2 regions of the Propionibacterium sp. genome follow, and region 1 is predicted to be linked to the other one. Evidence: predicted binding sites of a transcription regulator. Region 1 holds the regulator's gene; the other holds the start of a gene.
What was found. Region 1 encodes LexA, which represses DNA repair genes until DNA is damaged. Its sites were predicted from a motif close to TCGAACANNTGTTCGA; they were not measured.
Positions count from the first base shown of each region.

Region 2: ruvC (crossover junction endodeoxyribonuclease RuvC) is a predicted target of LexA. The motif match lies at 1,727-1,742, and genes of this name have one in related genera.

Region 1 is NZ_JBDNTB010000024.1:7,333-11,158, reverse strand. Features, by position in the region: gene ABF648_RS05845 (ATP-dependent DNA helicase) at 1-1,115, shown strand, start outside; gene lexA (transcriptional repressor LexA) at 1,465-2,334, opposite strand; gene nrdR (transcriptional regulator NrdR) at 3,810-3,826, shown strand, end outside.
Region 2 is NZ_JBDNTB010000020.1:10,798-14,623, reverse strand. Features, by position in the region: gene ruvB (Holliday junction branch migration DNA helicase RuvB) at 1-497, opposite strand, end outside; gene ruvA (Holliday junction branch migration protein RuvA) at 497-1,102, opposite strand; gene ruvC (crossover junction endodeoxyribonuclease RuvC) at 1,099-1,680, opposite strand; gene ABF648_RS05185 (YebC/PmpR family DNA-binding transcriptional regulator) at 1,828-2,628, opposite strand; gene ABF648_RS05180 (GNAT family N-acetyltransferase) at 2,761-3,792, opposite strand; gene priA (bifunctional 1-(5-phosphoribosyl)-5-((5-phosphoribosylamino)methylideneamino)imidazole-4-carboxamide isomerase/phosphoribosylanthranilate isomerase PriA) at 3,789-3,826, opposite strand, start outside.

The DNA of each region.
Region 1 (3,826 bases):
GAACCGCGTTGGCACGGATCAGGGAGCTGTCCCGTACCGCGCTGAGCGGTCTGAGCCACTCGGGCGGCAAGGGCACGGTGGACACCGAGCGCGCCCAGGTCCAGGCGGGAATGCAGGAGGTCTTCGAAACCGCCGAGCGGATGGCAGCACTGGCCGAAGCCGATGTCGTGTGGATCAGCGAGCGTCTGCGATTCGGGCGTCAGCTGTGCGTGGCGCCGCTGTCGGTGGCGGGACTCCTGAGACACGCGATCCTGAGCCGTGCCACGACTGTGCTGACTTCCGCAACGCTGGCCCTGGGCGGATCATTCGGGGCCATCGCCGGGCAGGTGGGGCTCAAGGCCGTCGATCGGGTGGAGAGTCCCGCTGATGCTGCCGGGTTTGCCAGCTCCGATTCTGCCGGCTCCGATCCAGCAGAGGGGGGAGGCGAACCCCAGGACATCTCGCAGTGGTGCGGGATCGACGTCGGATCGCCCTTCGACTACCCGAAACAGGCGATTCTGTATGTTGCGGCAAAGCTTCCACGCCCCGGCAGGGAAGGCGTCTCCGATGAATTGCTGGCGCAGATCGCCGAACTCGTGTGGGCTGCGGACGGGCACACGCTCGGACTGTTCTCCTCTCAGCGTGCCGCCGATGCGGCCGCCCGCCATCTGCGCACCGAGCTGCCCAAGTTGCCGGTGCTCTGCCAGGGCGAGATGCAGCTGCCCGAGCTGACCCGCCGGTTCGCCGAGGAATCCACCACGAGCCTGTTCGGCACGATGTCGCTGTGGCAGGGCATCGATGTACCGGGGGAATCCTGCCGGCTCGTCATCATCGACCGGATTCCCTTTCCGCGCCCGGACGATCCGCTGAGCCAAGCCCGTCAGCAGGCGGTCAGCAAGGCTGGGGGCAATGGTTTCATGCGGATCGCGGCAACTCATGCGGCATTGATGCTGGCCCAGGGAGCGGGCCGTCTGGTGCGCAGCGGAAATGATCGCGGGGTGGTGGCCATCCTGGATTCGCGCCTGGTCACGGCGCGCTACGGCAGTTTCCTGAGGGCTTCTCTGCCGCCGTTCTGGACGACGACCTCGCTGGACGTCGCGGAGAATGCGTTGAGGAGGCTCAGCGGGCAGAAGTGACACGGCACCGAGCGTTCCCCGTCGGCCAATCCCCGGGCTGGACAACCCCGGGATTCAGAACATTTCTGGACAGGGCAGATCGGACCCCTCCCCGAACCGGTCCGGAAAACCATGCAGTGCTGGAATGCACTGCTGACCAGCTCGCAGAAAAGATGGTGCTTCGACTGCCATGGTCCCCATGTTCTCGAAAGTCCCTGGTCATGGATTTTATCCGCAGATGCCCGTCGGCCTGTCGAGCCAACTGACTCGCGCCGACGACACGATGGACGGAGTTGCCCACAGCGTGGCAGCAGTCGCTGCGGAGCACATGTCTGAGGCTGAGTGCCTGTGACCGGATGTGGCAGTCCTGCTAGATCTTGCGCAACACTGCGACAACCTTGCCGAGGATGCGCGCCTGGTCTCCGGCGATCGGCTCATAGGCAGGATTGTGCGGCATCAGCCACAGGTGGCCGTCGCGCCGGCGGAACTCTTTGACGGTCGCCTCGTCGTCGAGCAGGGCAGCCACGAAATCGCCGTTGTCGGCGGTGTCCTGCTGCCGGATGACGACATAGTCGCCGTTGCAGATGGCGGCGTCGATCATCGAGTCACCCCGTACCTCCAGCATGAAGGCCGTACCGCTGCCGACAAGCTCGCTGGGCAGCGGCATGACCTGCTCCACCTGTTCGGTGGCGAGGATCGGGCTGCCGGCGGCGATCCGCCCGACAAGTGGAACGTTGACGGCCTGTGGGAAGGCGTCGCCGAAGCCGGTGACATCCATGGTGCCGGCGGAGCCACCTGGGACAGAGGCTTCCTGGGAATGCTCGGACCAGTGGACCTCCAGAGCCCTCGGGCGCTTCGGATCACGCCGCAGAAAACCCTTGGCCTCAAGCACCTTGAGCTGATGAGCCACGCTCGACGGGCTGGTGAGCCCCACCGCGTCACCCATTTCGCGAATGCTCGGGGGATAACCGCGTGCCTCGACGCTCGAGGAGATGAATTCGAGGATCCGGAGCTGGCGGGCACTGAGCGTGGAGGGATCCAGCGGTGCGCTGTGGACGTCGGCTGTCACCTCGGAGAACTGCTGCCCTCGCGCCGTGGAGGCACGCAACTCGGCCTCCACCCGGGCGCTGGAAGGACGGCCCGCCTTTCGTGCTCCACCCATGGTGGAAGGGCCTCGGCCCACGCCAGAAGGCTCGCCGACCGTCGGTGACGGCGATGTCGAGGTCTTCTTGGCAGACATGTCAGAAGGATATCCGGCTGTACCCCGGAATCAAACGATTGTTCGATCGCGTGTCGGGATCCGCGTGTGGGCACGGGTGCGGGGAACCGTCTGGAGAAGTGCTGGCACTCCGGTCCGTGTCCGTACACGGGCGGCACAAGACGGTGGCCGCCGCGCTCTGTCCTGGATCGGGAGCTGCGCGGCAGACCCTCATGGGACGAGTCCTCCGGTCTTCCGGCGAAAACTGTCGGTGGCCGCTGCTGGACTCATCTGCATGACGACGAGGACCCACACAGCACCTGGGCGGCCGGCGTCGCCTCGAGTGTCCGCAGAGCTGGCAATCTCGAACAGATGTCCTATTATGAAACTCGAACAGGTGTTCGATCCTGGGTCGATGAATCGGCTCTACCGCTCGAAACCTGATCACTCGAGGTGGGTCCGCGCACATGCGCACGCGGAAGGAGCAAACATGAACAACGCCCATGGCACCGTGATCGACGATCGGCCTTCTGGCGAGGCGCGCAGTGCCGGGATGTCCGGTCTGGATGAACTGGGCGTGGGTCAGGCGAGGGCCCCGCACCTGGGTGCTCGGTCTCGCGCGATCCAACCTCGCCCAGATCTGAGGCGGCCTGTCGCCAGGCCAGTCCAACCTGCCTATCCAGGCTCGGAGAGCCTTTCGGGTGGGCCCAGCCTGATTCGCATCGATCTCAGGTCGGCGACCCCGTTCGTGTGTTCGGGGCTCACCACGGGGGCTCACGGAATACACCCGACTGACGTTGTGCTCGGCGATGCTGTGGCGCCCTCTGCGGCCGCTAGGGGCATCGCGAGTCCATCCGCATTCATTCCTGCCAATCCGCGCACGCCGGCCGGAATGTCGGATGTGGGCGCCGGCTCGGGTGCCGGTGTCCACAGTGCAATGGTCAGGTCTCGCGTAGGAGGAGCGGTCCCGAGTTCGGGTCCCAGCTCAGCGGCCTCGGGTTCACATGCCGGCACGCGAACCTCGACGCCCATCGCGTCAACAACCCGGTGTTCGGCCACGGCCACGGGTTGGCATCTCACCACACGTGGCCTGGCAGTCGTCCTGGCCGGGTTCCTGCTGATGATGGTTCTCGGCGCGTCAGCGGTGATCCATTCCTTTGCCAGCATCACTTCGGCAGATTCACATGTGCCGCAGCATGCCGTTCGAGTTGACGCGGCCAACAGCGATGGTCAGCATTCCATGGGGTCCACCGAGGTCCCGCAGCACCGGGAAGCGGTCGTCCGGCTGAACAGGTGACGGGCCGGCCCGTGCGACACGCCGAGGCCACGCCGGGGCACGCCGGAGAGTTCGTGGATTTCGAATCAGCAGGTGTACGGTTACTACATCTAGTAGTTGCAATCATGTGGTTCACCCACCAGTTGTGGTTGTTCTCCACATGTTTCCACAAGAAATTGTAGTAACCCACAGGTGTTGTGCACCGGTGGGAACATGTCCCGGGCCTGGGAGGAGCTGCCTGATGCATTGCCCGTATTG
Region 2 (3,826 bases), on a different contig from region 1:
AGACCGGCCCTCGTGGTGGCTCCGACAAGGGTGAACGGCGGGATCGTGATGGGAATGGCGGTGGCGCCCGGGCCCTTGCCGACAATCACATCGACCCGGAAGTCCTCCATGGCCAGATAGAGCATCTCCTCGGCCGGGCGTGACATCCGGTGGATCTCGTCGAGGAAGAGCACCTCGCCCTCGACCAGTCCGGACAGGATCGCTGCCAGATCGCCGGGATGCTGAATGGCAGGGCCCGAGGTGATGTGCAGCGGGACGCCCATCTCGGCGGCGATGATCATTGCCAGCGTCGTCTTGCCCAGGCCGGGCGGCCCGGCCAGCAGCACATGGTCGGGGGTGCTGCCGCGATGCTTCGCTGCGTCCAGCACCAGGCCGAGCTGGCCGCGCACCCGCGGCTGCCCCTCGAACTCTGCGAGTCTGCTGGGCCGCAGCGCCGCCTCGGCGGCCTGCTCCTCCGGTTGCCCGACCGGGTCCACCGGCGAATGCTCCATCATGATCAGGCCCTCGCCAGTGAGGCAAGGGCGGCCTTCATGAGCACCGAGACCGAGGGCATCGGCTGCTCAGCTGCCATCGGGGCGATGGCCTGGCAGGCGGCCTCGGCGTCCTTGGCATTCCAGCCCAGCGACTCCAGGCCCTCGCAGATCTGCTCGCGCCACTGCTCACCCGTGACGGTGGGCGGGACTTCAGGCACCTGGACAGCGAGCTGGTTCACCTTGTCCTTCAATTCGATGACGAGCTTCTGGGCACTCTTTCGTCCCACCCCGGGCACGGTGCACAGTACCCCGAGGTCTTCGGCGCGCACCGCTGCGGCGAGCTGCCGAGGACTCAGCACGCTGAGGATTGCCAGGGCCAGTTTCGGACCGACGCCGCTGGCGGAGCGGCACAGCTCGAAGCAGTCGCGTTCCTCGGGCGAGGCGAAGCCGTAAAGATTCATGGCATCCTCGCGCACGACCATGCAGGTGTGCAGGCAGGCGGTCTCCCCCATTCGCAGACCCGCCGTGGTGGCCGGTGTGCTGGCCACCCGCAGACCCAGGCCGTTGACATCGATGACTGCCCATGTGGTGGCGAGCTGGACGATCTCGCCGCGGAGTCTGGCGATCACGAGGCGCTCCGCCCGGTGACTCGGGTTCCGGACCTTGCCGGGGCCTTCTTCAGATATTGATTCCAGGACGTGGTGGGCCGTTTCTTGGCCGCCGCTGCGGCATAGCGGTTCTGCACTCCACCGCGCCACAGGTGGGTGATGGCCTGCGCCAGCGCGTCGGCGGCGTCCGCAGGCGACGGTGCAGCCTGCAGCCCGAGCACCCTGGCCACCATGGCGCCGACCTGCGCCTTGTCGGCCTGCCCAGATCCGGTGAGGGCGGCCTTGACCTCGCTGGGGGTGTGCAGCGCAACGGTCTTGCCCGCCCGGGCGCCGATCAGCATGGCGATGCCAGCCACCTGCGCAACACCGGTGACGGTGGGCAGGTTGTGCTGGGCGAAGACCTGCTCGATGGACACAACATCGGGTTGGTAGCTGTCGAACCACTCCGTCAACCCCTGCTCGATGGCGAGCAGCCGCTGGGGATGGGCCAGCTGAGGGCTGGTGCGCACCACCCCGACGGCCACGAAATGCGGACGCGTGCCGATCTGGCCGTCCACGATGCCGACGCCGCACCGGGTAAGGCCGGGATCCACGCCCATCACACGCACCCTGCCGGCCTCCTCGTGACTGTGCGACCGGCGGTATCCGAACGCATGTTCGACATTCTAGGTCAACGTGCCACTGCCACCAGGGCTGACACCCCCTCACATACCGGGAGCGGGTCAACACCTGGAACCGGAGGAGTGTCAGTCCTCCGCGGCTTCGAGCGCCTGCTCGACGCTCTCCGGATAGTCGGCATTGGTGTAGACATTCTGCACATCATCCAGGTCATCGAGGATGTCCACGATCTTCTCGATCTTCTGGGCGGCCTCGACATCCTCGACCTGCTGGCTGAAGCTCGGCACGAAGCTGACCTCGGCGGAGTCGTAGTCGATGCCGGCCGCCTGCACTGCCTTGCGCACCTCGACCAGGTCGTTGGGATCGCTGATGAGCTCGAAGACCTCGCCCTGATCGGCGATGTCCTCGACCTCGGCCTCGAGCACCGCCTCCATGAGCGAGTCCTCGTCGATGGTGCGGGTGGTCGTCTTGCGGCCCTCCTCCACCTCGAAACTCTTGGGCACGGTGACGACACCCTTGCGCGCGAACAGCCGCTGGACCGAACCACCGTCGGCCATCGTGGCGCCATTGCGGGTGATGGCGGTGCGCACATCGGCCACGGCACGATTGCGGTTGTCGGTGAGGCACTCGATGAGCAGGGCGACGCCCTCAGGCCCGTAGGCCTCGTACATGATCTCTTCGTAGTTGACCGAGTCGTCACCATCGCCGGAACCGCGCTTGACGGCGCGATCGATGTTGTCGGCCGGCACGGAGTTCTTCTTGGCCTTCTGGATGGCGTCGTACAGTGTCGGGTTGCCGCTGGGATCCCCGCCGCCGACACGCGCCGACACCTCGATGTTCTTGACCAGCTTGGCGAACAGCTTGCCGCGCTTGGCGTCGATGGCAGCCTTCTTGTGCTTGGTCGTGGCCCACTTGGAATGACCGCTCATGACCAGAACCCCTTCCCGGACTTGTTCAGCTTCAGCTGGCAGAGGGCTGGCAGGCCCAAGCAGCAAACGCGCCAATCCTACCGAGCCCACCGCAAGTGGTCACATCACGGCGCCCCGTGTGAGTCCTGGCGGCTACAGATCGTCCTCTGTCATGGTGCGGCCGTAGACCACCACGCGTTCGGTTGCGGTGTATCCCATGGAGCCGAAGAAGGCCTCCGCATGTGCGGGGTCCTCGGTGTCCACGCCGATGCCGGCCGAGCTGAATCCGGCCTTGCAGAATCCCCTGATCGACTCGGTGATCAGCCCCCGACCGATTCCCTTGCCACGGCACCACGAGCAGACGCCAAGCCTCTCCGTCCATCCCTCGTTGGTCTCGTCGTCGTAGCTTCGGTTGATGACATATCCGACCACCTGTCCGTGCGAGGCATCGGCGTGGGAGGGGTGGCGTCCCTTGAGCAGTGCCACCCATGACAGCTGAAGGCGTGCGGCGCCCTCGTTCAAGGAGGCCTCCCAGTCCGCCCGGGACACCGGTGAGGAACCGGGCCTGGTGGCGAATGCCTCGTTGTGAGCGCTGCGCACCTGCTCCGACAGCGATTCCTCGAAGGGCTCGATGGCTATCTCGCCGAGATCGGCAGGCAAGGGCAGCACATCGGGATTCAACGGCCTGTGCATGTCGAAGAACCAGCGCTGCGGTGTGAGGCCGGCTGCCGCGATGACAGTACTCAGGCCGACCCTCTTCTCGTCCACAGTGGTGCCCACCCACAGCGGACGGGTGTTTGCGGTGCGGATGTGCTGGTACCACTGCTTGGCCCGAGCGACCAGCCACAGGGTGAGCCGGTGGCGGATCAGCTGGTGGCGCCATGCGGGATGCACGCCGACCTCGAACCAGACCCGCGGGTTGGGATCGTCGCTCGGCGAGGGATGGTTCCAGCCATAGGCGACGATGCTGCCGCCTTTTTCCCTGCCGACGACAGCGTGCTCATGGGGATGGGCTCCCGGTGCGTTCCATGAGGCCAGGAAGTCCTCGTAGCTGCCGGGCTGGACGGGGTCATCCATGTAGTCGATGGCGGCACGCAGCTCGGTGAGCTGGCGGAGGTCCTCGAAGTTGAGAAAGTCCCAGTCCAGTACGTCGTCGACGAAGGCCTCCTGCCAATCGGGGCTCATCGTGCCGCCGCCAGGGCTTGGGGCAGTGTGAACG